DNA from 4 places in the Brevibacterium sp. LAARM3_SD1 genome. Region 1 is predicted to be linked to each of the others. Evidence: riboswitches for the same ligand, from Rfam matches in the RefSeq annotation. Region 1 holds a riboswitch; each other region holds the start of a gene.
The links. A riboswitch is a leader RNA that binds a small molecule or an ion and turns the genes downstream of it on or off. The one in region 1 is predicted to bind thiamine pyrophosphate.

Region 1 (7,311 bases):
ACTCAGCCGCAGGAGTCATATCTGACGATGCTGCGCACGGGCACGGCTGAAGTCAGGACCGCTTCTGGGCTTCCCCTGCCCGCAGCTGCACAAGTGTGAGGTCGAGCAGAGGAGTCGGCACTCCCAGCTCCGCAGCCTTGAGCGCCATGTCGCCGAGGATGTGCTCCGTTTCGCTCGGCAGCCCAGCCGTCACATCCCGGTAGAGGGATGAGGTGAAGGCCGAACCGTCCTCGGTGAGCATCGTCAGCGTCATGGCGTGTGAGGCCTCCGAGACCGGGTGTCCGGCCGTTGCCGCCACGGCTTCGAGCTCGTCGACGATGGCATGCACATGCGACCGGCCGCCGGCTTCCATGATCGCCCCGACCGGAGCACGGAACAGGCAGGTGACGACACCGGCCGCGGCGATGAAGGTCCACTTCTCCCACAGCCCGTCGATGATTCCAGCGACGGTCTGGAGCTTGAACCCCGGCACGTCGAGAGCGTCGGAGATCCGCGCGGGCACCTGGGCACCGTGGAGGTCGCCGATGGTCATCACGGCCAGGTCGGTGAGCTGAACGACGGCTCCGTCTCTGATGGTGCCGACGATCTTGACGAATCCGCCGAGCACCTGTCCGGGGTATCTGTTCTGCAGCTTCTCGATCTGAGCCATGCCGTTGAGGATCGGGATGATCGTAGTCTGCTCTCCGACAGCCGGTCCGATGTCATCGATGACCGAGTCGAGGCCGCCGGCTTTGACCGCGATGATGACGAGGTTGAAGATCCGTGGTGCGGCTTCGAGCTCCTCAGCGGTGATGACATCGACCTGATTCGTCCGATCGGCATCGGGAGCGGTGAAGCGCATTCCTTCTGCGCGGACCGTCGCCGCTCGAGCCTGCCGGAGCAGGAATGTGACATCGCGTCCGGCCTCCTGCAGATAGGTGCCGAAGGCTCCGCCGGTGGCACCTGCCCCGGCGATGAGAATCGACAGATCCGCGCCTGCACCGGTTCCCTGGGCTGCGCTCTCAGCTGCTTGGGTCATTCCAACTCCTCCTTGAGCTCCCGAGCGGCCGCCGCGGGATCCTCAGCCGAGGTTATCGCACGGACGACTACGGCACGGTTCGCACCCGCCTGTCGGACCGCGTCCAGCCTCTCCCCCGCCGCGATCCCGCCGATGGCGAACCACGGTTTGTCCGCCTCGGCGGCGGTGGCGGTGAGCAGCGCCGTTCCCACGGCTGCGCGACCGGGCTTCGTCGGGGTCTCCCAGACGGGTCCGACACAGAAATAGTCGGTCTCCGGGTCCGCTTCGGCGGCGAGCGCCTGTTCGAGGGAATGGGTGGAGCGGCCGAGGATGACATCGGGGCCGAGTACGGCCCTGGCCTGAGAGCTGGTGAGGTCGCCTTGACCGACGTGGAAGACATCGGCGTCGGTGAGCAGTGCGACGTCGGCGCGGTCGTTGACGGAGAAGAGCTTGCCGTGACGGACGGCGGCATCCCGGAGGACTTCCAAGGCTGCGATCTCCGCGCGGGCCTCGAGGCTCTTGTCCCTCAGTTGGATGATGTCGACGCCCCCGCGGTAGGCGGCGTCGAGGAACTCGGCGAGGTCGCCCTGAGAGGTCCTGGCTTCGGTGCACAGGTAGAGCGACGCTTCGGCCAATCGGGCCTGCCTCCAGGCTCTCTTCGTCGGCCGTGCTGCGGTGCGCGGTGGCATCTGTGTGGTCATGGTCATAGAGTAGAGGAGTTCGCGGGAGCCTCCCAACGAGGCTGAGAGGGCGTAGGAGCCGACCGTCAGACCTGATGCGGATCATGCCGCCGGAGGGAGAAGCTGTGAGAGTCATTGTCGTCGGCGCCGGAATCATCGGCCTGTCCACGGCCTGGTACCTGCGCCGCCTCGGTGCCGAAGTCACCATCATCGATCCTGTCCCCGCGTTGGGGGCGAGCCATGCCGCCGCGGGGATGATCGCTCCCGCCGCCGAGGTGGTGTGGGGGCAGACTCCCCTGTACCCGTTGATGCAGGCCTCGGCGCAGATGTACCCGGAGTTCGCTGCCGAGGTGGCGAGCGCTGCCGCGGTCGACCTCGGCTTCACGGATGCCGGAACTCTCGTGTGCGCCGGAGACAGTGCCGATCTGCAGGCACTGCGAGAGCTGCGCGAAGCTCAGTCGCGGTCCGGTTTCGCCACCGAGCTCATCACCGGCAGCGCTGCCCGCCGGGTCGAGCCCTCTTTGTCGCCCGCAGTGGCCGGAGCCGTGCACATTCCCGGCGATCGGTCGATCGACCCGCGTCGGGTCTCCGCGGCTCTGATGTCTGCCCTGACCGCTGACTCAGTGTCGCACCTCATTCGGCAACGGGCAGTCGAGCTGCTGAGGGACGGTGATGCGACCGTGGGCGTCGCACTGAGCGATGGTCGTCGATTGGAAGCCGATCAGGTGATCCTCTGCGCCGGCAGCACCAACAACACGATCCATGGTGCCCCGCAGCTGCCGCTCCGGGAGGTTTGGGGCGATGTGCTGCGGCTGCGCGCCCCCGCCGAGGCGACTCCCCTGCTGACCCGCACCATCCGCGGGCTGGTCAACGGCCGCTCCGTCTACCTGGTTCCTCGCCCCGACGGCGAGATCGTCCTCGGTGCCAGTTCCCGTGAAGACGGACTCTCCGGCACCCCCGCCGGGGCGATCCACCGACTGCTCGCCGACGGGCAGCGACTGGTCCCAGGCATTCTCGACGCGGAGATCACCGATATCACCACCCGAGCCCGCCCCGGGTCCCCCGATGACCTGCCGATGATCGGGCGCATCGATCCCGGCTGCATCGTGAGCACCGGGTACTTCCGGCACGGCATCCTCTTGGCCCCGTTCGGTGGCAGGCTCGGGGCCGAACTCGCCCTGGGAGACGTTGCCGATTGGCTCCCTGAGGGAGCACTCGAGTCCGTGTCCCCACATCGCTTCACCACCGAAACCACTGCCGACCCGAACCACGCAACTGCCTACTCGACGAGGAGCATGTCATGACCGACCGCGAACACCCACCGAGCATCGTCCTCAACGGCGAGCATCATGAGCTCCCCGGTGCCACCTCGGCGCTCGACCTCATCGCCGACGTCACCGGACGGGAGCTGCAGACTGACGGGACACCGGCCGACGGCGGACGTCTGGGCATCGCCCTGGCCGTCGACGGTGAAGTCATCCGTCGCGGTGCCTGGTCCGGATTCGCCTTGGCCGACGGGCACACCGTCGACATCGTCACCGCAGTGCAGGGAGGCTGATATGAGCTGGACGATCGATGATGTGGAGATGTCGTCTCGTCTCGTGATGGGCACGGGAGGGGCGAGCTCCCTGAGCATCCTCGAAGACGCCCTGATGGCTTCGGGGACCGAACTGACCACGGTGGCGATGCGCCGCTTCGACGCCGAGTCGAGAGACTCGGTCTTCACCATGCTCCAGCGTTTGGGAATCCGAGTGCTGCCGAACACCGCCGGCTGCTACACCGCCCGGGATGCCGTGCTCACTGCCCGCCTGGCCAGGGAAGCCCTGGAGACGAACTGGGTGAAACTCGAGGTCATCGCCGATGAGGACACGCTGCTGCCCGACCCCATCGAACTCTTCTCCGCGGCCGAGGAACTCGTCCTCGACGGATTCACGGTCTTCGCCTACACGAACGACGATCCGGCTCTGGCGAAACGCCTGGAGGATGCCGGGGTGGCGGTGGTGATGCCGGCCGGTGCACCGATCGGCAGCGGACTGGGCATCCTCAATCCCCACAACGTCGAAACCATCGTCTCCCGTGCGCAGGTGCCCGTGATCCTCGACGCCGGTGTCGGCACCGCCTCGGATGCGGCTCTGGCGATGGAGCTCGGGTGCACTGCGGTGCTGCTGGCCTCGGCCGTCACCCGCGCCCACGACGCTCATGCCATGGCCCGGGCGATGGCTCTGGCCGTCGAGGCCGGACATCTGGCGGCCGGAGCCGGGAGGATCCCCAAGCGACCCTTGGCATTGGCATCATCGCCGTTCGCCGGAATGGTCGCAGCACAATGAGCACCGCTTCCACCGCTCTGCCGACGCTCCCTCCGCTCGTCGAACCCGTGGAATCCCTGTCCCCTGCAGAGCTGGAACGCTACTCCCGGCACCTCAGCCTGCCGGGATTCGGACTGGAGGGGCAACGGCGTCTGCGGGCCGCCTCGGTGCTGGTCATCGGAGCCGGTGGACTCGGTTCGCCCGTGATCAACTATCTCGCGGCCGCCGGGGTCGGCTCGATCACGATCATCGACGATGACGTGGTGGAGTCGTCGAATCTGCAGCGTCAGGTCATCCACCGGGATGCCGATGTCGGCCGAACGAAGGTCGCCTCGGCCGCCGAAGCCGTGCACCGGCTCGATCCGAACATCGTGGTGCGCACGATCGAGGGTCGGCTGACCCCGGAGAATGCGCTCGATCTCTTCGCTGGCCACGATCTCGTCCTCGACGGTACCGACAACTTCGCCACCCGGTACCTGTCCAATGATGCTGCCGAACTCATCGGCACCCCCTTGGTGTGGGGCACGATCTTCCGCTTCGCCGGTCAGGTGAGCACGTTCGTTCCCGGCCACGGACCGATGCTGCGCGACCTGTTCCCGGATATCCCGGAACCCGATTCGGTACCCAACTGTGCCGAGGGCGGGGTTCTCGGCGTCCTGTGCGGAACCGTGGGCTCGGCAATGGCGACCGAGGCGATCAAACTCATCTGCGGAGTCGGTTCTCCATTCATCGGTCGACTCCTGCGCTACGAGGCGCTGACCGGGGAGTATTCGACTCTGCGGTTCTCCCCCGATCCCGACCGTCCCGCGGTCACCGATCTCACCGAGGCAGCCGCCGCCTGCGCAGCCGTTCCGGCCATCGGCACGGCCCCCGGTCCCGCGGCAGACGAAATCGACATCGCAGAGTTTCGGGCCCGGGAAGACGATGTGGTCGTCGTGGATGTGCGAGAGGACTGGGAACGCGAACTGGCCTCCATCCCCGGTTCGATGCATCTGCCCCTCGGCGACATTCGAGACAGCGGGTGGGAGGCGCTTGAGTCGGTGCTCGGTGGCGCCGGCCGGCCGGAGGCGCCTGTCGACATCGTCTTCCACTGCAAGTCCGGGGCTCGATCGGCCGAGGCCGTCCGGATTCTGTCCGGTTCGGTGCCGGCCGGAGTCCGACTGCGTTCCCTTGCCGGCGCATCGATGCGTGGGAGGCCGCCGCTCGGGCCTCGGCAGACCAAAGGGACCGGCAACCGGCAGCTTCAGCGGCCCAGCGACCGCTTAGCTCAGGAGCCGGATCGGTCGGCCAGACGTGATCGCAGTCCCCGTTCACCGGCTCTCATCACCGCTCCGTGCATGACTCCGGATAGGGGTCGCATCGCTCTGATGATCGTTCTGCTCGTCGTCACACACCACAGAGAATCGATGGTCGTCACGCCTGCCGAGGCGGTCAGAGTCCATCGGCCCTCGCCCCGCAGATCACCATTCGCACGGAAACGGATGAGATGGGGCGCATCGACCTCGTCGACTTCGATGGAGAAGCGCAGGGACCACCCGATCGGGGCGTGGACCAGAAGGCGGGCTCGGCTGCCAGGGGTCACCGGCAGATCGGCTGCGTCAACGTCAGCCTGTGCTGCCCCGACCTTTTCGGCTGCTGTCAGTCCCGGCCACCACCCCGGCCACTGGTCGACCCGTTCCAGAACAGCCCACACCGACTCGATTCCGGCGTCGACGATCCACCGGTCGTCGAAATGGAAGGGCGCGGACTCTCCGGGCTGTGGGGTCACATGTTCGTGGCTCATGGTACGACGGTAGTGTGGAAGGTGTGAGTGAGGACAACTTCGTCAGCAATCGTCGGCCATCGCCTCTGGGCGGCCGCAAACCGACCAAGGATGACCTTGCGGATTTCGCGACGGATGATCCGAATGCGATCGACGATATTCTGCCGAGCGATTCCTCAGGGCTGAAGCTGCTCATCGTCGGCATCAACCCGGGGCTGTGGACGGCTGCGGTGAATGCGCCGTTCGCGCGTCCCGGCAATCGGTTCTGGCCGTCTCTGCATCAGGCGGGTCTCACCGATCACCAGGTCGATGCTTCGTGTGGACTCGATCCCGCGGATGAACAGCAGCTGCTGCGTCGCGGCATCGGCCTGACCAACCTCATCGGGCGAGCCACTGTCCGGGCCGACGAACTCTCCCGGCAGGAGCTGCGTGAGGGGGCGGCCCACCTCATCGGTCGTCTTTCCGATGACCGCCCCCGTGCCGTGGCGATCGCCGGGATCACCGCGTTCAGGACTGGTTTCGCACAGCCGAAGGCCCAGCTCGGTCAGCAGGATACGACGCTGATCGAAGGGTGGCCCGATGAGGTGGCTCTGCATGTGGTGCCGCAGCCCAGCGGACTCAACGCCCACTACCAGGTCGCCGACCTCGCCCGGATCTGGCGCGAGGTGTGGGAGAGCATCGACCGTGAGGACGTGGAGTCCTGATCGCCAAACCGGAGGACCCTGTCATTCGCCTTTGGACTTCCGCCCAGCAGAATTGTGGAAAGAGTAGCTGAATGCAGGTTGGCTGCCACCATGGCCTCCAGCCGCTGCCTCGGCTCGCCGGGACCCGACATGCTCCCGGATGCCGGTGAGCAGCAGCTCCTCGACCGGGCTCAGCGGCTCGAAGTCCGCGTCGTAGACATCAACGCTGACGGTGGTGCTCCCGATTCTCAGCGGTGGCGGCTGCTCGGCCCTGCGAATGAACCGCCACGGCAGTATGATCCGCCGCTGCTGGTCGTCGGGACCTTCGTCAGCACCCTCGACCTCTCCTGATGCAGACGACTCGCCCGACGCAGGCGCACCAGACCCGGGTGCGGTGTCTGCAGCTACAGGGCCTGCAACTGTGCTGTCTTCGACCGTGGCGGCCGGTGGACTTGGTCCGCCCTCAACAGTTGGTGGGTCGGAACCGACTGCCGGGTTCGGCGGACCGGTTCCCGCGAGAATACCCGGCGGAGCAGTCGTCTCGGCGACGCTCTCGCCGCCGACCAGGCCCGGGTCGGGCTCGCTGATCGGTTTGGTGCGCGAGCGGTAGCGGTGGCCCGTGGGCGTGACCACTTCGAGCGCATACGGCGTTGCCCCATGCCGCCACCCCGCGAGTTCCTTCGCATAATTGCAGGCCGCGCACAAGCCGGAGGAGTTCTCCCATTCGGTGTCTCCGCCAGCGGCGAAGGAGACCGCGTGATCGGCCTGCTTGATCGGCGCGTCGCACCAGGGCGAGCGGCACACATCATCACGCATAACAATCATGCGCCGGAGCAGTCCGGCAAACTCCCTGCGGCGAGAATCCATCCGCACAAGCTGTCCG
Region 2 (7,311 bases), on a different contig from region 1:
CCTCGCGCGAGGTTGCTGGGCCGCCGTCAGGTAGTTCGGGGAGGAAAGTGGACGCTGGGACTCAGCGGTGGTGACGGATGAGGGCGACCATGCGGTAGTCGAACTCCTGCCAGCTCGTGATCGGAGCATCGGATTCCATCGCCGCCTGGAGATCCTCGACCTCGGTGCGATCGGATTCGAGTGGGATGTCGAAGGGCATCTCCACATAGATCAGCCCGCTGGCATCGGTGTGGACGATGTCGAAACCGGCCTTTTCCGGGTCGAGTTCGTTGTTCATCACGATGAGCAGACGGTCCGCCGGCGCCTCGTATTCCCTCTCGATGCCATCGACATAGCCCTGCTGGGAACGCAGCTCCCGCTGAGCTTGGATGACGAACGCCGAGTACGCGCCGATGCCGATGACCGGAATCCGCGAGGTCAGCGCCTCCGTGGCGACATCGATGAGCCGCGACCGGGCCTTACGCCCCAGCGGTGACAGATCTCCGCCAGACATGGCGACCCCGTCGAAGCCGACGAGCGAGATCCGCCCATCGTCGTGGCTGGGGTTGAGGATCGTGATGTCGAGGCCGAAACGCGAGTACCAGGGGCGAGTCACCTCGGCGCTCTCTTCGTCCCACCACACGTAGAAGAGGAACGGCACGTTGATCCCAGCCTCCGAGTAGAAGAACGGAGGACGCCGCTCACCTGCGGTGACGTCGAAGGGAACGACGTTTCCCTCGATCGGGGCCGGGCAGGTGGCGAACGAGGTGAACGCGAACGGGTAGTTCACCGCCCGGTTGAAATCGATGACGAGCGACCCGTCCTGGTTCGGCACTCCGAGGTCGATGGTCCGCCACGACGAGGTGGTGCTCCCATTCGTCGAATCGTGGAAGTCCAGCTGGAGTCCGGTCTTCGGGCATCCGGTGGCGAGCAGGCTGACTTCGCCCTGCTGAGTCTCGAAGGTGACGATTCCCGCCGCCTGCGTCTGCAGCTGCAGGTCCTCCTGGGCGGTTTCGATCGTGTAGGTCCGGAACGGATCGAATCGGGTGAACCGAGCGAGGAAGACGAAGTCCGGGTCCGGGTCGAAGACCGGAACCTCGAAGAACTTCCCGAGCAGCGGGGACTTCGAATTGCGCACACGCACACCGAGGCGGCCGCCCCGGTCGATGAGTTCGTAGAGGACGTTGCCGACGGTGAACCAGTTGAGCGATCCGCCGGCAGGAAGCTTAGCGCTGAACCCGTTCTCCTCGACACGGACCTGGGGTCGGGCAGACACAGCGTCGTGTCCGCCGGATCCGGCATCGGCTCCCGCAACAGAATCGCCACCGGCAGAGCCAGAGCCTGCCACGCCCGCGTCGGATCCGCCCGCATTCACCTGGTCCGTGACCGTCGGCAGGGTCGAGGTGTCGCTGGGCACTGCCGGGCTGGTCGCCCGAGTCGGTCCGGAGTTGGTCCCACCCGAATCATTCGTCCCAACACCGCCACCGGCGCCTCCACCCGAGGCACCGCCGTTTTCGACCTTGCTGAGCAGATCGAACGTCTCGGCGGCGGGTCCGGCCTTGATGCCGGTTTTCAGGGACACGGTCACCCACCCGTCGTCGACGGTGAAAGTACCGGGGGCGTCGGTCCAGGTCGATTCGGCGTCGAGCCAGTGCAGTCCGACGACGCTGAGCCAGCCGAACGGTTTCGCCAGTGCCGAGTTTCGTGAGTCGCGCCAGGTGTTCCACTCCGTCACGAACTGGTTCACGTCGAACACTCCTTGCCGTCGCTGGTGCGGTCGCAGGGTCGCTGCCCCCGCCTGATTCTCGAACGCGGTGGCAACCCGGCGCCCGAGACCTGTCTTATGTCATCCAAACTACCGCAAACGATAGGCTGGGGAAATGAATGAATCACTCCCGAGACCGGACACGGCCGCGACGACAGCGGCCGACCTCGGCGACTTCGTCAGCGCATCCCCCAGCTCATACCACGCGGTGGCCACCGCTGCGAAACGGATGGAAGAGGCCGGATTCTCCCGTCTCGACGAGACCGTTCCCTGGGCGCTGACGCCCGGGACCGGGCACTACGTCATCCGCGACGGCGCGCTCATCGCTTGGATGAATCCCACCGTCACCGAGGCGGCTCCCCGGTTCCGCGTGTTCGGTTCCCACACCGATTCCCCCGCTTTCAAGCTCAAACCCGGCGGCGAGTACACCGTCGAGGGCACCCGTCAGGTGGGAGTCGAGATCTACGGCGGGCCGCTGCTGAATTCGTGGCTCGACCGCGAGCTCGCCTTCGCCGGGCGGCTCAGCCTTGCCGACGGCAGCATCGTGCTCGCCCGAACCGGGCCGATCGCCCGCATCCCGCAGCTCGCGATCCACCTGGACCGGCAGGTCAATGAAGGTCTGGCCTTGGACAAGCAGCGTCATACCGCTCCCGTCATCGGTCTGGCCGATCTCGCTGAGGCGGACATCATCGAACTGCTCGCCGCCTCCGCCGGCGTCGATGCCGAAACTGTCGTCGGTCACGACGTCTACACCATTCCCACTCAGGAGCCGGCCCTCTTCGGTGCCGCCGAGGAATTCTTCGCCTCGCCGAGGCTGGACAACCTGCTGTCCGTCCACGCCGGCGTCACCGCACTGACCCAGCTCGATGCCGATAGGCTCGACGGCATCCCCCTGTTGGCGGCCTTCGATCATGAGGAGATCGGGTCGAATTCGCGTTCGGGTGCGTGTGGTCCGTTCCTCGCCGATGTCACCGAGCGCATCGTCGCCTCATTGCTGCCGCAGTCGACGCGCAGCGATTATCTCGCATCGATGGCCTCCTCGGTGTGTGTCTCCTCCGATGCCGGGCATGCTGCCCATCCGAACTATCCGGAACGTCATGATCCGCATGTGCGCCCCCGCCTCGGCGGCGGTCCCCTGCTCAAGCTCAATGCTCAGCAGCGCTACGCCACGGATGCGGTCGGCACCGCGGTGTGGTCGCAGGCGTGCGCGGCCGCCGGAGTCGAATACCAGGATTTCGTCTCGAACAATGCGATGCCCTGCGGTTCGACGATCGGACCGCTGACCGCGACCCGTCTGGGAATGACCACCGTCGACGTCGGTCCTGCCCTGTACTCGATGCACTCGGCACGCGAAATGGTCGCGGTCTCTGACGTCGTCGCTCTCGGCGCGGCCGCGAAGGCGTTCCTCCAGGGCAGCTGACCGCCGCGCCGCATTTCCGGAGGGACTCGATTCCGCCGAAAGTGCAGTTGTCCTCACTGCGTCAGTCGTGATACGAATTGCACGACCCCACGGGAGCCCGCTGCAAGGGCTGAGATCGGACTGGATCGTCCGAGACCGTAGAACCTGATCCGGTTGATACCGGCGTAGGAAGTGAGGACTGCAGTTGACTGCATTCACCCCGGAAACACCTGCCCCAGCCACAGCTTCGCCTGACGCGGTTTCGTCTGCCGCAGCGGCGGACGACCAGTTCACCCTCGAGCAGTATCCGACGCATTCGCCGGCATGGATTGATGACGAGGAACACGGCATCCGCGTTCCCGTGACCCGCATCGATCTCGAGGACTCGAACGGCCGTGCCAACGATCCAGTCGATGTCTACCGCACCGTCGGACCGGGCAGCATTCCGGAGGAGGGGCTGCCGGCTCTGCGTTTTCCGTGGATCGAGAACCGCCTCGACACTGAGACGTATGACGCCCGCGGCCACCGCATCGCCGACGATGGTCGTGCGGCCGTACGCCGGGGTGCCCCGTCTCAGCAGTGGAAGGGACGCAAACCGGTTCCTCGTCGCGCCAAGGCCGGCCGCACGGTCACCCAGATGCACTACGCCCGGCAGGGCATCATCACCCCGGAGATGCGGTTCGTGGCGCTTCGTGAGCAGTGCGATGTCGAGCTCGTCCGTGCCGAGCTCGCCGCCGGTCGCGCGATCATTCCGAACAACATCAACCACCCCGAATCCGAGCCGATGATCATCGGTAAGGCGTTCCTCGTCAAGATCAACGCGAACATCGGCAACTCCGCAGTCACCAGCTCCATCGCCGAGGAGGTGCAGAAGCTGCGTTGGGCCGCGAAGTGGGGTGCCGACACCCTGATGGACCTGTCGACCGGCAATGACATCCATACCACCCGGGAATGGATCATCCGCAACTCCCCGATCCCCATCGGCACCGTCCCGATCTACCAGGCCCTGGAGAAGGTCGACGGCGATGCGAACGCACTGACCTGGGAGATCTATCGCGACACCGTCATCGAACAGTGCGAGCAGGGCGTGGACTACATGACCGTCCATGCCGGCGTGCTCCTGCGCTATGTGCCGCTGACGGCCGACCGGGTCACCGGGATGGTCTCCCGCGGAGGATCCATCATAGCCGGCTGGTGCTTGGCCCACCACGAGGAGAACTTCCTCTACACCCACTTCGACGAACTCTGCGAGATCTTCGCCCGCTACGATGTCGCGTTCTCACTCGGCGACGGGCTGCGACCGGGATCCATCGCCGATGCCAATGACGCCGCCCAGTTCGCCGAACTCGACACCCTGGCCGAGCTGACCGAAAGGGCCTGGGCCCACGACGTCCAGGTCATGGTCGAAGGGCCCGGGCATATTCCCCTCCACCTCGTGCGGGAGAACGTCGAACGCCAGCAGGAGCTGTGCCACGGGGCACCGTTCTATACCCTGGGTCCGCTGGTCACGGACATCGCACCCGGCTACGACCACATCACCTCGGCGATCGGGGCGACGGAGATTGCCCGCTACGGCACGGCGATGCTCTGCTACGTCACACCGAAGGAGCATCTGGGCCTGCCCGACCGCGACGATGTCAAGACCGGAGTGATCACGTACAAGATCGCCGCGCATGCCGCCGATGTCGCGAAGGGCCACCCCGGTGCGACGGCCCGCGACGATGCGCTGTCGAAGGCTCGGTTCGAGTTCCGGTGGCGAGACCAGTTCGCCCTCGGCCTCGATCCGGAGACTGCTGAGGCGTTCCACGATGAGACCCTGCCGGCCGAACCGGCGAAGACCGCGCACTTCTGCTCGATGTGCGGGCCGAAATTCTGCTCGATGCGCATCTCCCAGGACATCCGAGACACCTACGGCAGCGCCGAGGCGCAGGCAGCCCTGGCGGGAATGCAGCAGAAGAGCCGCGAGTTCCTCGCATCGGGAGGAGAAGTCTACCTGCCCGATCCGTCCGTCGGACTCAAGGCAGACTGACCGTCTTCAAGGCGTGGCGCGTCGATCGAACTGTGCACGAGTCGGCTTTCGCGCCACGCATTGAACGAGGGGCACGTCCGAGCCAGTAAGTTGACGGTATGAGCGAACTCCAGCATGCCTTCGACGCGCACCTGCACATCATCGATCCGAACCATCCGCTGATCGAGAACAACGGTTATCTGCCCGATCCGTTCACGGTCACTGATTATCGCGCGCGACTCCAGAGCCTCCCCGATGTGGGAGTCGAGATCGCCGGAGGCGCCGTCGTGTCCGGGTCATTCCAACGCTTCGACCAGGGATACCTCATCGACGCCCTGAGCGAATTCGGATCGAACTATGTCGGCGTCACCCAGCTGCCGGATGAGACCACCGATGATCAAATCCAGCGCCTCGACGCAGCCGGCATCAAGGCTCTGCGATTCAATATCGCCCGCGGTGGCTCGGCCACCCTCGACGCCCTCGACAGCTTTGCACGTCGGGTCCATGGCCTCGTCGGATGGCACGCCGAGCTCTATATCGACGCTCGCACGATCACTGAGGACCTCGCCGCACGCATCGCCTCACTTCCGGCGGTGAGCATCGATCATCTGGGCATGCACGAGGACGGACTGTCCACCCTGCTGCGCCTCGTCGAGGCCGGAGTCAAGGTCAAAGCCACTGGGTTCGGTCGTTTGGAGCTCGATCCCGCCGAGGCGGTCCGTCGCATCGTCGACACCGACCCGACCGCTCTGATGGTGGGGACCGACCTGCCGTCGACGCGGGCACGTCGCCCCTTCGCCGACGCTGATTTCGCGCTCCTTCGTCAGGTGCTCACCCCCGCCGAGGCGGACGCCGTGTTCTGGTCGAACGCGGCGAAGTTCTACGGCATCGAGCCTTGATCCGCTGAGTAGGCATTCATCTGTCACCAGTAATATGAGTGAAATGAGTTCACGTCAGTCGAATCTCGCCTCTACTCTGCATAACCTCGACGGTCGCAGCTACGGCAATCTCAAGCAGATCCGCGGCCGCTACACTTTCGGACCGGTCACCGTTTTCATCGACCGGGTCCAGGCCGATCCGTTCGCTTCCCCGTCGAAGGTCCGGGTCCGAGTCGACCGTGCCGATGCGAAGTTCCCGCTCGACCTCACCACTGATCGCGCCGACCGCATCGCCGCCGCCGATTATCTGCTCCGAGCCGGCAACGAGGTGCTTGCGAAGCTCGATCAGCGCGCACTCATCCTCGGCCACCCCGGGCAGGAGATCCTCGAGCGGACGAACATCCTCATCGACAACGCCGGGTTCGAGGCACGACTGCTCGTCAATCTGCCTGCGCGCGGCCGTCGCATCCTCGGCCATCAGGCAGCGGACATCCTCACCCGTGATCTGCCGGAATTCGCCGAACGGCTCTTCCTCTTCGACCGTTGGTCAGGCGCCCCAGCAGGCAGAGGAGGGAACACTCCCGCCCCATCGGCCCAGGGGCTCGCCGACCACGTCCAACTGCACCGGGATCAGCTGGAACTGCGCAGCCACCTCGGCGAAGCAGGACTCATCGGGTTCGTCGGAAATGGAGCGATTCTCCCGCGAAAATCCGGGGATTCGGACCTGCCGATGAAGTCCTCCGATGCGGTTGTCTTCACCTCCCCTCCCGAACTCGAGCACACGGTCGAACTCTCCAGCGGCCGCAGCATCACCGGGATGGGCATCCCACGCGGAGTCACCGTCATCGTCGGCGGCGGCTATCACGGGAAGTCGACGATTCTGCGCGCGCTCGAACGCGGCGTCTACCCGCATATCGCCGGCGACGGACGCGAATGGGTCATCAGCGACCCGACTGCCACCTCCATTCGAGCCGAGGACGGTCGCGCCGTCACCGGCGACGACATCTCGGCGTTCATCAACAACCTACCCTCGGGCTCTGACACGAGATTCTTCTCCACGACGAACGCCAGCGGGTCGACGTCTCAGGCGGCCAACCTCGTCGAGGCCCTCGAGACCGGGGCACGCACGCTGCTCATCGACGAGGACACCTCGGCGACGAACTTCATGATCCGCGATGACCGGATGCGTGCGCTCATCCCCGCCGAGCGCGAACCGATCACTCCGTTCGTCTCCCGCGTGCGCCCGCTGCTGACCGAGCGCGGGGTCTCCACGGTCCTCGTC
Region 3 (7,311 bases), on a different contig from region 1:
GCGGGTTGGCACCCGGATACGACCTTCTGGCTGAACGACGTCATCGACACGGTCACCGAGGTGGTCGAATGGCGCTTGGACGATGGCGCCGACCGTTGGGTGCGGGGCTGAGTCAGTCCCGCTCCACAGGCAGCCAGAGCTCGGTCGTCGCAGTGGTGAAGTCCTCGGCGCGATCGAGAATCGACACGATCGAAGGCCCCGGCCGCAGACGCCAGGGGTTCGATGGGAACCATTCGCCGGCTGTGGCCGCCCACGTGTCCTGCAGCGCCTTCGGATAGGAGCCGTGTGCAGTGAAGACGGCCCACATGCCTGCCGGGACATCGACGATGGCGAGGTCTGCCGGCGCCGAGGCGGCTGCTGAGACCGCGACCCCGTGGAGGTAGGTGAGGTCAGTTCCTTCACGGTAGTCCGGATCCACACCGTCCGTGACCTGGAGAAGCCCTGCCGGGGTCGTGTCCGAGAGCGTCTTGAGCCGTTCATGCTCGGTGGTAGGGAGCGACTCGATGAATTCGCGGATGTGCGGGTTCTCCCCTTCGTGGATGAGCGGCACACGCACAGCATGGCCGATGAGTGCGAATGCGGGGTGGTCGATGATTCTGGTGTCCATGGTCGAACTCCCTTCGATTGTCAGGTGGAACCTGAGTGACTGTTGGCTGTGAAGGGGACCGCCGTTTCGCCGCACCTCGGACGGGGCAGCACCGTGGACGGATCGAAAAGCGCGTGTGAACGCCTCGGTCGATCCGTATCCGTGCCGCACCGCCACACTCAGCAAATCCTCACCGTCGATGACATCGCCTGCGGCGACGGTCATTCTGCGCCTGCGGACATACTCCGAAAGCGGGATTCCCGCCAGCGATGAGAACATACGTCGCAGGTGATACTCGGTGGTGCCGAGCCTGGCGGCCAGCACACTGACTTCGAGTGACTCTGCGGACTCGGCAGACAGGTTCGCCTCGATGATGTCGATGAGTGTGTTGAGTTCAGCGATCACGATCTCTCCCTTCACTCATCCATACTCCCGGTGGCTCAGGGTGCCCCGCCCGACAATCTGTGCCCGATTCGATCATGTCTGGAAGGTGGGAGCGTCGCGGGGACGCAGTCGGTCAGCCGCCCGGGGCCAGGCTGGGTGCTTCGTCAATGCCGAAGCGGGTCTTCAGTGCTCGGCGGGCGGCGAACCAGCCGTTCATTCCGTGGACGCCCGGAGCCGGCGGAGTCGCCGCCGAGCACAAGAAGGCACCAGGCGCGCCGAGGCTATAGGAATCCCAAGTCAGACGCGGGCGGGCCATCATCCGATAGAAGGACACAACGCCGGTGGCGATGTCCCCGCCGATGTAGTTCTGGTTGTGACCGGCCATCTCGGACGCGGGGATGGCATTGTGCGCGACGATGCGGTCGCGGAAGCCAGGTGCGAAGCGTTCGATCTGCCTCGTGATGTATTCAGTCGGGTCGAGCGGGCAGTCGAAGGGCACGTGCGCGTACGTCCACAACGGCCGCAGCCCGCCAACCTCGCGGGACTTGTCGAAGACCGTCGGGTCCGAGACGAGACACACGGGATCAGCCGGCATACGTCCGTTCATCACCTGCGCCTCGGCGGCGGCCATCTGCGCTCTGGATCCGCCGACGTGGATGGTCCCGGCGCGCCCCACCTCGGGGTCGGACCAGGGGACCGGTCCGTTGAGGACGAAGTCGACCTTGGCCGCGGCGTTGCCGTGTTTGAAGCCGCGCAGGCTCTTATCGACCTGAGCGGGCAGCAGGCCGGAGAAGATCTGGGCGGCGTTCAGCGCCGAGGTGTCGAGCAGGTAGGCGCGGGCCGCGGGCATGTCCGAGACATGGTCGACGCGGGCATTCGTACGCACTGTTCCGCCGTGTGCTTCGAGGTCGGCGACGAGGTGGTCGATGATCGCCTGCGAACCGCCGATGGGGGAGGGCCACCCGCCGGCGTGGGCGACCGTTGAGAGCATCGTCGCCGTGGCGGCCGTGCCCATCGCCGGCAGTCCGCCGATCGCGTGTGCGGCGACTCCGGTGAACAGGGCCTGGCTCGATTCGTGGGAGAGAGGAATGTTCCAGGCAGGGCTCGCTTGAGAGAGCAGCCGCAACCCGAATTTCACGACGTTCGCGATTCCGGGAAGGTCGCGCAGAGTCTCCGGCACCGAGCGTTTGTCACCGAGGGAGAGCCAGATCGCGTCATCGACACGTTCGAGAAGTGGGGCGAAGAATCGTCGCCATTCCGGGCCGGCCTCGCCGAGGCGGTCGACCGTTTCGTCGAGATTGTGGAAGGCCAGCGCGGCGGGCTTGTCGTCGAGGGGCTGGGCATACGAGATCTCGGGAGTCGTCAGCTCCATTCCGCGGGCACGCAGGTCGAAGTCGACGAAGAACGGGCTGGCGATGGCCAATGGATGGACGGCCGAGCAGATGTCATGAGTGATGCCGGGTGCCAGTCCGAGGTCGAGGGTGCGGGCGCCGCCGCCGATCGTCGACTGAGCTTCGAACACCTCGACGGAGAGACCGGCGCGAGCCAGAGTGACTGCGGCGGCCAAGCCGTTGGGGCCAGATCCGACGACGACTGCATCAACCTCAGTGCTCATGAGGCCAGTCTAGGGGAGTGGGGCGGGGCCGCTGCTGTGTGCCGTACTGGGCGGTTCAGTCGTCGTAGACGTTGTCGAAGAAGGCGCATTCGAGGTCGACGGCCCGGCGCCAGGTGCGGACGAGATCCTCAGCCTCTGAACCCTGCTCGTCCTCTGTCGGAAACACCCGCTCGAGCTCGTCGACGAGGAACTGAACCCACCCGCGGAAGGCCTCGCCTCGGTGGAGGTCGATCCAGCCTTGGTGGACCTGTCGCTGCGGCACCTCCTCCTGGGATTCGGCCCAGTCGAGATAGAGCCATTCGGCCACAGCGAGGACGACGAGCAGCTGCGGATAGGACGCCGAGGCGACTGCCGAGTCCATGAGATCGCGGAACCCTGCCGTCGGTGCGGCCAGTTCAGGCTGGAGGTAGTCGGCTGGAGCGACTCCCAGTTCGGCGAAGGAGTCGACGAAATATGTGTCCTCGCCGGCTACGAGCATCCCCAACTGTCGGGCGAACCGCAGCTTTGCGTCGAGCTCATCGGCATGGGCCACGCAGGCGCCGAGCATGGACAGAAACGACTCGAAGAACTGATAGTCCTGCACCAGATAGTCCCGCATGACGGCGTCGTCGACGGTGCCGGCGAAGAGTTCCCGAACGAAGCGGTGATTGATCGCCGCCGCCCATTGTTCGCTTGTCGATCTCATCAGGGCCGACACAGATCCGTCGGCGGAGACCTCAATCAAGGCGCCGATACCTGTGGTTGTCATCGCTCTTCCACTCCCTCCGCCGGTGCTCACCGGATCAGGTTCAAAGGGTCTGCATTCGCACTCTCAGCGCCCGTTGATCGGCGCTCCCCTGTAGTGATTCGACACTATCACTGGGCTGCCGACCCGGCGGGGAATGCGGACTTCGGGGCCGCCTCGGCGAGGGTGTCGGACACGTACTCCGCGATCCGGTCGGCGGCAGACTGACGGCCCGACGACTGCTCGGCGGACTCAACGGACGGGTTGTAGTTCGTGTTCGTGTTGATGTCGTAGACGACCTGCCGGCCGTCAGCGGTCTCGATGAACTCGATGCCGGCGATCTCGATGCCGAGGTCGGCCAACAGCGACTCGAGCCGGCCGATCAGCGGCGTTGCGGCCGTGATCTCCTCACGAAGGGCGAACTGGGGAGTCGCCTCGACGTCGGCAGCAGCCCCGGCGCCGGGAATCGTGCAGGCATCGGCCGGGCAGAGTTCGAACGATCCGCCCGAGACGTCGACGCGCACCGCATAGTGGAAACGTCCGCCGATGAACTCCGCGCGGGTGACGAACGGCTGAGCCGGCTGCACATACTCCTGGATGAGGGTGATGCCGTCGATCGGCGCATTCGCTCCACCGGGCGCGAACTCAGCGGCGACCGCCTCGAGTTCGGCATGGGAGTCGAAACGACGTACACCGAGGCCCTTGCCGCCCTGATTGTGCTTCGTGATGAACGGGGGAGTGAAGCCGGCAGCGGCCTCGACGAGTGCCTGCGGCCCGAACGCGGCCGCGGTGCGCGGCGCGTCGAAACCGTGACCGGACAGCTCGCGATGCTGACGGATCTTGCTCACCTCGAGCTCGTAGACCCCTCGACCGTTGATGACCCGACGGCCCGCCGCAGCCAGCCAGTCAAGGACGGCGCGGCCGTACTCCTTCACATGCGGATCGGTTCGGGTGTGCGCCGATGCCGACAGCCGCGACCAGAACACTCCGGCAGGAGGCTCGGCGGACAGGTCGATCAAGGTCTCGGGCAGCAGCCATTCGACGTGTGCGACGCCGAGGCGGTCGAGCGCCTCGGTGAACGGGGCGATCCATTCCGGATTGTCGTGGATGATGTAGACCGCCGGATCACCGGTGGCAGGCAGGGCATGAGAACTCATCGCGAACCTTCACTGTGGGGAGCCGATGCGGACTGCGGAAGCATCGGCGGATCTGCTCAACAATCCTACGCCCTAGCGTGGACCCCTTCGCCGTGTCAGTGCGGCGGCGTAGACTCGGGCCATGGCTATCGCAAAGCAGCCCGTTGTCGTGCTCGACGCTCCTGACGCCGGTGAACTCGCGGAGTTCTACGGAAAGCTCCTGGATTGGTCTGTCACCGTCGACGAGGACGGCACGTGGGCAGAAGTCGTCTCCAACTCCTGGCCGCCGATCTGCATCCAACAGGTCGAGGACTACCACGCACCCAGCTGGCCCAGTCAGACCCATCCGCAGCAGATGCACCTCGACGTCGTGGTCGACGACCTTGACGTGGCCGAGAAAGCCGTGCTCGAGATCGGTGCGGGCAAGGCCCCCGAACAACCAGGCGAGACGTTCCGAGTGTTCCTCGACCCGGCCGGTCACCCCTTCTGCCTCTGCAAGGGATGATCACACCACCACCGAGTCGGCCCCACCCGCCCGTGGCGCGCTGAGTCATGCGCGCGCTCGTCTCCTTCGCCGACCGTGATCCCGTTCCGTGGGCCAACGGAGCCGGTCAGACCACTGAGCTCGTCTCCCTGACCGAATCGGCCCAGCTGACTCCAGGGCTTCGCCCCTGGCGATTGAGCATCGCCCGGCTCGAACGAGTGGGCCCGTTCTCGGCCCTGCCCGGAATGGCACGCACCTTCCTCCCCAACGCCGAGGTGGCCCTCGACATCGACGGCCACGTGCACTCGGTGCCCGCCTTCCGCCCGGAACGCTTCCATGGAGGCCAGAACGTGAGCCTCGTCGACTTGGTCGAACCCTGTTTCGCCGTCAACCTCATGGTCGCCGACGACGGTATGGACCCCGAGAATACAGCGGGCGCGATGCAGATGAGCATCGGTCAGCCGGTCCCCGCCGACCGACTCCGGTTCGTGCTCACTCTCGAAGACGGTGCCGAATACCCTCGTTTCCAGCTGCTCGAATCGGAAACGGGTGAAGCTGTTCCAGACGAGATCTCGGTGGCCGTTCTCCACATCGAAAGTGTCGACACGCACATCTGAGAAATCGGTGGGAACTGGTTGTCTCCGGCGTTACATTCCGACGCATCGTCCCAGGTGAAGGTGCTTTTTCGGGAATTCCCATCAGGTCTTTCTCAGCTTCGGGCAGGAAGTGTCAGGATGCCCGAACGTGAGCGTCCGAGAATGGTTCTCCACCGGATTTTGGAGGAACTTTGACGGTAGGCGACAGCAGCAGAAACGGACAGCACGAGCACGACGACGAAACTCGTCTGCCGGAACATTCCCAGGCCCTGCCGCTGATCACCGAAGAGATCGCCGGCTCGCAACCGTCCCCGGCGGCCGAACCCACCGAACACGTCGTCACCAAGGTGATGCCGCCCAACCCGATCCGCCATGACAGTGGGACTGCACAGCAGCAGACTCAGACGCCTTCGGCGCCCACGGCGGCCTCCCCGACTGCCGTCGCCGAAGCGGCCGAGACGGTCGAAGACAAGAAGGCTGAGGAGAAGTCCTCGGAGGGCCAGATCTCCGCCACCCAGTTGCTGGCGGGCGCAGGTGCGGCAGCGACGTCGTCTGTCATCGGCGGTCAGCTCGGTGTCGCGGGTACGGTCGTCGGCGCCGGTGTCGCGAGCATCGTCACCGCCCTGGCCGTCACCCTCTACGGCCGCAGCCTCGACAAAGGCAAGGAGAAGATCCAGAAGGTCGGCTCCAAACTCGCCCCTGCCGTGAAAGCGAAGATCGCGAAGAATCCTTCTGAGAAGGCCACGTCCGTCGATCCCTCACTTGCCGAGGATTCGGCCTTCGCCCCACCTGAACCCGCTGGTGGCGATGCGAACGGAACAGCCGCCTCGGCGCCGGATGACGGAAAGGTCGAGGACGGCGAAGGCAGCGCGGCCGAGAACGGGCCCCGCACCTGGTGGCAGAAGCTGCGCCGCAAACGGGTCCTCTACCCGCTGACGATCGGCGTCGCCGCCTTCGGAATCGGACTCGGCGCGGTCGTCGTGGCCGAGAACTTCACCGAAGCCGATATCTCACCGGGCACCTCGCAGATCTCACGGTCGGTGACCGGGACCTCGACGAGCGACGAACCCGTCACCAACGACGGGACCTCTGACTCCGGAACCGGCGGTGACGATTCGTCGAGCGGATCCGGATCAGGCGCCGACGGCAGCCAGGGTTCGACGAACAGCGGATCGAACACGCAGAACGGTCAGTCCACCTCGGCGGGGGAGACAGGCACCGAAGGTGCCGCCGAGGGGCAGAGTTCGCAGGGCTCGGAGACGACGACGGGCACGAGCGATTCGACCGGCGGCTCGACGACCACCGAAGGCACCGACGCGAGCAGCGGTTCCTCCTCGACCGACGGAACCGGCAGCACCGGGGACACCAGCGGCGGCACGAGCAGCAGCAGCTCCGGGTCGGACGGATCGGGCAGCGGTTCGGGCGGCGCGGCCGGCTCCGTCGGATCCGGAAGCGGCGGATCGACGGGCGGTTCCAGCGGTGGATCGGCCGCCTCGGCGCAGGGGTGAGCCGGCCAACACCGGGAACGGGAATTTTAGACAGCCGACCCTGGGTTGTACCTGGTAGAGAACACCGATAAGTTGAAAGTGACTCCGACGAGGTTCCGCCGAAGTCGGGAAATCGAGATCAGGTGAACGGCACTCGGCCGATCGATCAGCTGCACTGGCGGGAAGCACTTCTCACCGGTGGCCGTGATCGTGGATCGAGTGACGATGCCTGAAATCAGACGGTTGAAGGAGATGTGATGACGCAACATACAGATCATGAGTACGCCGGACACGACAAC
Region 4 (7,311 bases), on a different contig from region 1:
TCGAGACCACGAGCAGAACGAACACCCCGCTGAAGAGGCTGCCCGTGCGCCGCAGCAGCGAACCGCCGGCGACGCCTCTGGCCCGCCTGGCCATCGCCAGCACCTGCCATTCGCTGACCAACAGCCCGAGCAGACGCGAGGCCGCGAGAACCGAGACCACAACGACCTCGGGCAGACGCAGATGCTGGATGAGCGCATCGGCGAGGTCACGCGGATCGATCGTCGAGGCGAGCACGATGAGCGGGATCGCCAACGCCAGGGCGCGCACGAAGATCGCTGCGGCAGCCGCCAACGACCCCGTAGTGAACAGGATCGGACCGAAGTCGACGACCACATCTCCGGACTTCTCCGCCAACAGTGCAGTGCCCCAGGCAGCGAGCAGAGCAGCGGCGGGCAAGAACCACAGCCGCTTGGCTGCCGCCCCGAGATCGAGGCCAGTCGCCGGCAGAGCCAGCAATGCCGCCAACAGCACCACACCGGCAGAGACCAGATCGATGCTCAACAGGGCACCGACCATGAGGATCAGCGCGACTGCGATCTTCGTCAGCGGATTGCACCGACCCAATGCGGTGGAATGCACCACGGGGATGAGTTGCCCCGGATCTTCAACGGCAACCTCGGGGGAGGGGCGAGTGCGCTGATCGAGACTCTCACTCACCGGGATCACCGGCCCTGACCGAAGAAGCCGACTCGTTGCCAGACCCTCGTTCTGCACTATTGCTGTCACCGAGTTCGAGGAGATCGGCCCCGATGGCCACGAGGAATGCGTGATCATGGCTGACCGCGACCACAGCAGAGCCGTGCTCTAGGGCATCGAGGAACATCTCCACCAGCCCCGCCCAGGTCAGCGCATCCTGACCGAAGGTGGGTTCATCGACGATGAGCACCTTTGGCCGGGGAGCCAACATCGCCGCCACCGACAGACGTCGCTTCTCTCCACCGGAGAGACTCTGCGGATGAGCGTGCGCCAACCCGGTGAGACCGAGGCCCTCGAGAAGTTCATCCACTCGTGCCTGCGAATCGGCGGCAGACCACCCTGCCAGGCGGGGACCCAGCTCGAGTTCGGACGCCACGCTCGAGGTGAGGAACTGGTGTGCCGGTTCCTGGAATACGATGCCGATGCGCGCGGCCAACTGCTTCGACGTCCAGGCGAACGGACGGGCCCGTTTAGCGCCTTCCCGCAGGGCCGCCTCGGCGAGGACCTGCCCGGAGAATTCGGGCAGCAGACCTGCCAAGGTCAGGGCCGTGGTCGACTTTCCGGTCCCGTTCGCGCCGACGATTCCGAGTGCCTGACCGGCACGCAGGCTCAGCTCCATACCGGCCGCTGCGGGGGTGGTCATGCGAGGCCGAGCAACGCTGAGCCGATCGGTGCGCAGCAGAACCTCGCCGAGGCGACCGGACGTCCTGCCGATTCCGTCGGTTCCGCCTCGGCGCGGGGTGGGGGAGTCCTGCGGCATCCAAATGCCGCAGTCGATGAGCACGTCGGTCAGCTCCGGATCGGTGAAGATCTGATCGGGCGGACCTTGGACGACGATGCCCTCGCGGCCGAGGACGATGACGCGGTCGATGTGATCGATCCACAGCTCCACCCGGTGTTCGACGACGAGCATGGTCGCCGCGGTCTCGGCCTGCACGGTGAGCACGGCGTCGCGGACCTCGGTCGCCGAGGCGGGATCGATATTGGCGGTCGGTTCGTCGAGGACGATGACCTCGGGAGCCATCGCATGGATCCCGGCCAGAGCCAGCCGCTGCTTCTGCCCGCCGGACAAAGCCGCACTCGGACGGTCCGGAGGCAGATCGAGTCCCAGCGCTCGCAGGGACTTCAGCGTCTGGGCCTCGATTGTCTCGGCCGGGAATCCGAGGTTCTCCATCCCGAACGCCACATCATCACCGATGCGGGAGAAGATCACCTGCGAATCGGGATCTTGGAGGACCAGCCCGGTGCTGCCTCGGCGAGGATCCGGTTTCTCGCCGCCGACGAGGAGTTCACCGGTGGCCTCACCTGATTCCTCGGGCAGGACGCCTGCGACAGCGTGAAGGATTGTCGATTTGCCGGCTCCGGAGGCGCCGAGCAGCAGCACTTTCTCACCGGCGGCGATCTGTAGATTGAGCGGACCGACCGCAGGCTGATCACGGTCGGCGTGAGTCCACGAGAAGCCGGAAGCAGTGATCGGCAGTGCCATCAGCGCAGGCGGCCGGAGGCGAAGGAGCCCAGCGCTCCGGTGGCTGCGATCGCGCGGTAGGCGAACCAAGCGCCGATTCCGGAGATGACGAGACCGGAGACGATCGCGCAGACCGCGTAGATCGCCTGGAAGCCGAACTGCCATTCGGCGTTGTACATGATGTTCTCGCTCACGGCCATGAACGCCGCGGCCAGCATCCCCGAGGCCGCGGTGACCCACAGGGTGAAGCGCTTGTAGCCGAAGGCGGCGAAGACGAGTTCGGCACCGAGGCCCTGCAGCAGTCCCGAGAGCAGAACTGTCGCTCCGAAGTGAGAGCCGAGGACGGCCTCGACGATGGCGGCGATGAGTTCGCACAGCAACGCAGCACCGGGTTTGCGGATGATCGCCCCGGCCAGCGGGCCGGCAAGGACCCAGAGCCCGGCGATGAGGCCGATCGACGGCGGGAAGGCCTGGAAAGCGAGTTCGAGGACCTTCCAGCTCAGCGCCAGCACCCAGAACACGAGTCCCACGGCGATGCCGAGGACGGCGGTGGTGACATAGTCGACCACTCGCCACTGTTTGGATTTCGGCGCCGCGGTGAAGGCGTGTGAAGGGGTGGCGGTGGTTTTCGGTACGGCGGTATTCGGCATTGTGCCTCCTCTTTTCAAGGAGGGGTGAAGAGTCTCGACTTCCTTCGGCGGTGCTGACCGCATCAGGTTCGAGGGTCTGCAGCTTCTTCTGCACTCTCAGCGCCCCTGACGGCGCTCCCCTGTCGTAGCCACCACTGTACAACAGGGGAGCGCGGCAGCGACCGGGATCGGAAGCGAAGCGGGGGCCGGGATCGGTTATCGAGTATTCACTTGCCGTTCCCTCGTTCGTCGACGGGCTTCGAACGACCGGACACTACTGATCAGTAGGAATATGCGGGTGAACACTCAACGACTCAAGCGACCGCTCAGTGCCCTGTCCGCCGCCACTCTGCTCGCTGCCATGGTGGCAGCGCCGGTGCCCGTTCGGGCCGAACCATCGCTCGGTTCAGGCGGGCCCGGCTCGACCGCGAGCCAGAGCCCCAGTCAGGATCCGAGCCAGACCCCAAGCCAAGGCCCGGGGCAGAACCGAACGGAATCGCCCGCCGAGGCGGATGCGGGAAGCGAGGCGATCACCGATCCCGTGCTGCAGGTCGGGGCCGATTCCATGGCCCGCAACCTCTCGTGGATGAGTGAGAGCTCCGGCGGGGGAGAAGTCCGTTGGGCGCCGGCCAGTGAGCTCGAGGGCGGTGAGCTGCCTGCTGACGCCGAAACAGCCGAGACCACGGACTCCGGGCTGGCCACCGATCTCAAACGTCACTTCAACCATGCGATCATGACCGGCCTCGAGCCCGACACCGAATACGCCTACCAGGTCGGCAGCGAAGAGGACGGATTCACCGAGGTGCAGCAGTTCACCACGGGAGACGTCGGAGGTGACGACGAATTCCTCGTCTTCGGTGACCCGCAGGTCGGCGCCGGTGGCGGAGACCCCGACGACGCCGCCGGTTGGGACCGGACACTGAGTTCGGCAGCGGCCACCGCCGACGACCCGAGCTTCTTCTACTCGCTGGGAGACCAGGTCAACTCCGCGGGCAACCAGGAACAGTACGCCCAGTACCTGGCGCCGGAGGCGACTCGGACGATCCCGCAGGCGACGACGATCGGCAACCACGATGTGTCATCGAAGGCCTACGAACAGCACTTCAACCGGCCCAATGTCAGCCAGGACCACGGCGGCGGTGGCGTCATCACCTCCGGAGGCGACTACTGGTTCATCGAGGAAGGCGTCCTGTTCCTCAACATCAACTCCAACAGCTCGGATATGGATGCCCACGCCGAGTTCATCGACGAGGTCGTCGCCGAGCACGGAGACCAAGCACGTTGGACGGTGCTCGGATTTCACCACTCGATCTATTCGACCGCGACTCATTGGAACGACCTCGACGTGAAGCGGCTGCGGAAGGCGATCCCGCCGGTCGCTGCTCGCAATGACATCGACCTCGTCGTCTCCGGCCACGACCACATCTATAACCGCACCTTCCTCATGGATGGTGAAGGCAAGCCCGTCGAGGGCTCCGAAGCGGGAGCCGAGGAAGAGAAGGAAGACGGACAGACGCTCTACCTCACGCTGACCTCGTCGTCGGGGTCGAAGTTCTATGACTACGTTCCCGGCCTCGATTGGGAAGGCAAGAGCGTCCACAACGACGTTCCCGCGTTCACCCGGGTCCAGGTCAGCGACGAAGCGCTGCGGGCGACGACCTATGAGGTGCCAGTAGGCAGTGCACCGGCCGACGGTGGGCAGGCGCAGGCAGCCGCCGAGCAGATCGACGATGTCGAACTCAGGCGCGCCGAGGCGGAGGAGCCCGACCCGGGTGACGATGCCAGTGCCGACGCGGACGGCGGAGCCGGCGCAGATGGTGCCGATGCCGGCGCGGACGGCGACGACGCTGAGGCAGGAGCGGGCGCCGACGCTGCAGCAGCAGAGGACGGTGCTGAAACGGCTGACTCCGATGGAGGCACAGGCGCGACCGGCTCGGATGCTGACGCTGATGCTGCAGGTGCCGACGTCGGACAGGATGCCGATGGAACGGGAGACGACGCGGACGCCGGAACCGCGGGCGCCGAAGCGGACAGCGCTGAGAGCGGCACGGAAACTGCCGACTCCGAAGGCGGCGCCGGCTCGACCGGCTCAGAATCCGACTCAGGCACCGCGGCGAACGCCGCGGGAACGGCCGATGATTCGGATTCCTCCGGGACCACCTCGGCGGGTGGAGACGGAGATCTGCCCCGCACCGGCGGCGGGCTCGCACTGCCCTTGGCCGCCGGCGCGGGAGCACTGGCACTCGGTGCGGCTCTGTTGATTGCCAGCCGTCGCCGCCGCGGCGCCGGACTCAGCTGATCAGTCCGGCGCTGCTGATCAGCTCGGCACCACCATGACCGGACCCTCGGCGTGGTTGAGGACCCCGCGCGAGACGGATCCCAGCAGAGCGCTGCGGATCCATCCGCGCCCGCGGGTGCCCATCACGGTCAGCTGTGCGCGCGAGCTGATCTCGACGAGGGTTTCGGTGGGATCGCCGACCGGTACCGAGGTGGTCACCGTCAGATCCGGGAACTGCTCGGACAGTGTCGCAGCTTCCTTCTCCAGGCCTTCGGTCAGCTGCTTCTGCCGACGCGCGGTGACCTCGGAGCTGAGCTCGAGGTCGGGGTACCAGTAGAGCCATTCCTCACCGGCCGGCAGCACCACGACGAGTTCGAGCTCAGCCCCGCGAGTGCCGGCTTCGGCAGCCGCCGTGAACATCGCGACCCGACCGGTGTCAGAGCCGTCGACGGCAACAACCACCGGGCCCGAGTCCGCGGACGCCGAGGTCGATCGTTCGGGAACGACGATCGTCGGGCAGTGCGCATGGGCCGGCAGAGCCGTGGACACGGATCCGAGGACGCGGCCCATGAATCCGCCGCGTCCGCGAGCACCGACGATGACGACTTCGGCGTCGGCACTGAGCGTGACGAGCACACCGGCGGAGTTTCCCGGCGCGGTGCGGAAGGACTTCTCACCGGAGTAGTCGCGCAGGAGTTCGACCGCCTCGGTGAGGGTCTTCTCTGCTTCCTTCTTCGCCTTGTCATCCTCGGGTTCGCTGGGGATGGAGGCCATATTCGGGTAGATCATCGTCGGCAGCTCATAGGCGGTGACGACGGTGAGAACGGTCCTGCGACGTTTCGCCTCGATGGCGCCGTAGCGGACGGCTTGAGCGGCGAGTTCGGAGCCGTCGAAGCCGACGAGGACGCCGAGTTCGAGATTCAGGCCGGATTCGGACGAACTGGTTTGAGCAGACATCTCGCACCTCTCGATCGGGGCCTGTCCAACCCAGACGCCGACGACGGCCCCGACTGGCGGTATCGTCCGCGTCCTCTTCAGTCTACCAAGACTGTTCTACAAGATGTAGAAAAAGCGTGCGGCGAGAAGCTGCGTCTCACCTGGGCGCGCCGCGGCTCAGACGCGGAAGCCCAGGTGAGCCAGCGCAATGCGCAGAATGTGGTCCTGGCCGTAGCAGAGCTCGCCCACGATATCGGGACGCAGGGTCTCCTCGGGGGTCAGCCAATCGAGGCTGAGCGCATCGGCTCGCGGAGTGCATTCGCCGCGGACCTCCATGATGAAGCACATGGCGATCGCATGCTGGCGCGGGTCGTGGAGGAGCGACGATCCTTCGGTGGGGAAGTACTCGGCGATGTGGAACGGGGCGATCGCGGGCGGGATGACCGGCAGCGCCATCGGGCCCAGGTCGTTCTCGGCGTGACGCACCAGTGCGGTTCGGATGGTCTCGTGGAAGCGGATCCGCCCGCCGACGAGCTCTCGCCCCAGAGTTCCGTCCTCGAGGCTGCGCAGCAGAAGGCCGATGCGCTCGACATTGCCCGTCTCGCCCACCCGCACGGGGATGGCGTTGACATAGGGAATCGGGATGCGTCTGCGCAGGCGCGCGTATTCCGCGTCGTCGAACCAGTTCTCGTCGAAGTCCAGGGCAGTCCGAGTCATGACCCAATATTCCCACAACCATCCCTCTCTGCAGAAGAGTCTGGAGGCCCTGTTGATGAACTGGGACACGTATCGGGTAAAGTATCTTGATGTCGAGATAAATTTCCGACCGCTCATCATCACGAGAAGTGACGTGGCCTACAGTTGTGTCAGCACTCTCTGACCGGAACCGGTCAAGGACGTATGAAGGGGTAACCATGATCAATCATGAAGTCCGTACCTACAAGAGCTCAGAGAACCTGGCTCGCGAAGATCAGCTCGCCTGGAAGATCGCCGAGGTCGCATCCGATCCGACTCCGGTCGACTCCGACGTCACCGAGATGGTCATCAACCGCGTCATCGACAACGCCGCCGTGGCAGCAGCCTCGGTGCGCCGCTCCGCTCCGACCCACGCTCGCGAGCAGGCCCAGACCCACCCGTTCAACCCCGGCGCCAACATCTTCGGCCTGCCGGTGAGCGACCGCTTCTCCCCGGAATGGGCCGCTTGGGCCAACGGTGTGGCCGTGCGCGAACTCGATTTCCACGACACCTTCCTCGCCGCAGAGTACTCGCATCCCGGTGACAACATCCCGGCTGTGCTCGCAGTCGC

Region 2: it holds a riboswitch for thiamine pyrophosphate, as region 1 does, so the genes downstream of both, thiC (phosphomethylpyrimidine synthase ThiC) here and thiO (glycine oxidase ThiO) in region 1, are expected to answer to the same signal.
Region 3: it holds a riboswitch for thiamine pyrophosphate, as region 1 does, so the genes downstream of both, AC2W7L_RS17880 (TenA family protein) here and thiO (glycine oxidase ThiO) in region 1, are expected to answer to the same signal.
Region 4: it holds a riboswitch for thiamine pyrophosphate, as region 1 does, so the genes downstream of both, AC2W7L_RS09145 (ECF transporter S component) here and thiO (glycine oxidase ThiO) in region 1, are expected to answer to the same signal.

The regions. Positions count from the first base shown of each region.
Region 1 is NZ_JBNFOL010000004.1:110,146-117,456, forward strand. It holds gene AC2W7L_RS03415 (DedA family protein) at 1-99, shown strand, start outside; gene AC2W7L_RS03420 (ketopantoate reductase family protein) at 53-1,018, opposite strand; gene thiE (thiamine phosphate synthase) at 1,015-1,698, opposite strand; TPP riboswitch at 1,710-1,813, shown strand; gene thiO (glycine oxidase ThiO) at 1,803-2,981, shown strand; gene thiS (sulfur carrier protein ThiS) at 2,978-3,235, shown strand; gene AC2W7L_RS03440 (thiazole synthase) at 3,237-4,004, shown strand; partial or broken gene AC2W7L_RS03445 (HesA/MoeB/ThiF family protein) at 4,001-4,723, shown strand; partial or broken gene AC2W7L_RS03450 (hypothetical protein) at 4,958-5,086, shown strand; gene AC2W7L_RS03455 (SRPBCC family protein) at 5,251-5,766, opposite strand; gene AC2W7L_RS03460 (mismatch-specific DNA-glycosylase) at 5,790-6,449, shown strand; gene AC2W7L_RS03465 (HNH endonuclease) at 6,471-7,311, opposite strand, start outside.
Region 2 is NZ_JBNFOL010000028.1:14-7,324, forward strand. It holds gene AC2W7L_RS14300 (DUF1684 domain-containing protein) at 62-1,726, opposite strand; gene AC2W7L_RS14305 (M18 family aminopeptidase) at 1,860-3,164, shown strand; TPP riboswitch at 3,245-3,353, shown strand; gene thiC (phosphomethylpyrimidine synthase ThiC) at 3,349-5,172, shown strand; gene AC2W7L_RS14315 (amidohydrolase family protein) at 5,271-6,050, shown strand; gene AC2W7L_RS14320 (P-loop domain-containing protein) at 6,094-7,311, shown strand, end outside.
Region 3 is NZ_JBNFOL010000052.1:4,679-11,989, forward strand. It holds gene AC2W7L_RS17865 (hypothetical protein) at 1-111, shown strand, start outside; gene AC2W7L_RS17870 (AraC family transcriptional regulator) at 113-991, opposite strand; gene AC2W7L_RS17875 (phytoene desaturase family protein) at 1,104-2,585, opposite strand; gene AC2W7L_RS17880 (TenA family protein) at 2,641-3,333, opposite strand; TPP riboswitch at 3,328-3,433, opposite strand; gene AC2W7L_RS17885 (ATP-grasp domain-containing protein) at 3,441-4,466, opposite strand; gene AC2W7L_RS17890 (VOC family protein) at 4,588-4,950, shown strand; gene AC2W7L_RS17895 (HutD family protein) at 4,998-5,546, shown strand; gene AC2W7L_RS17900 (hypothetical protein) at 5,717-7,033, shown strand; gene AC2W7L_RS17905 (catalase) at 7,270-7,311, shown strand, end outside.
Region 4 is NZ_JBNFOL010000012.1:76,781-84,091, forward strand. It holds gene AC2W7L_RS09135 (energy-coupling factor transporter transmembrane component T family protein) at 1-658, opposite strand, end outside; gene AC2W7L_RS09140 (ABC transporter ATP-binding protein) at 651-2,183, opposite strand; gene AC2W7L_RS09145 (ECF transporter S component) at 2,183-2,812, opposite strand; TPP riboswitch at 2,835-2,943, opposite strand; gene AC2W7L_RS09150 (purple acid phosphatase family protein) at 3,090-5,090, shown strand; gene AC2W7L_RS09155 (universal stress protein) at 5,109-6,026, opposite strand; gene AC2W7L_RS09160 (DUF4916 domain-containing protein) at 6,183-6,722, opposite strand; gene AC2W7L_RS09165 (MmgE/PrpD family protein) at 6,920-7,311, shown strand, end outside.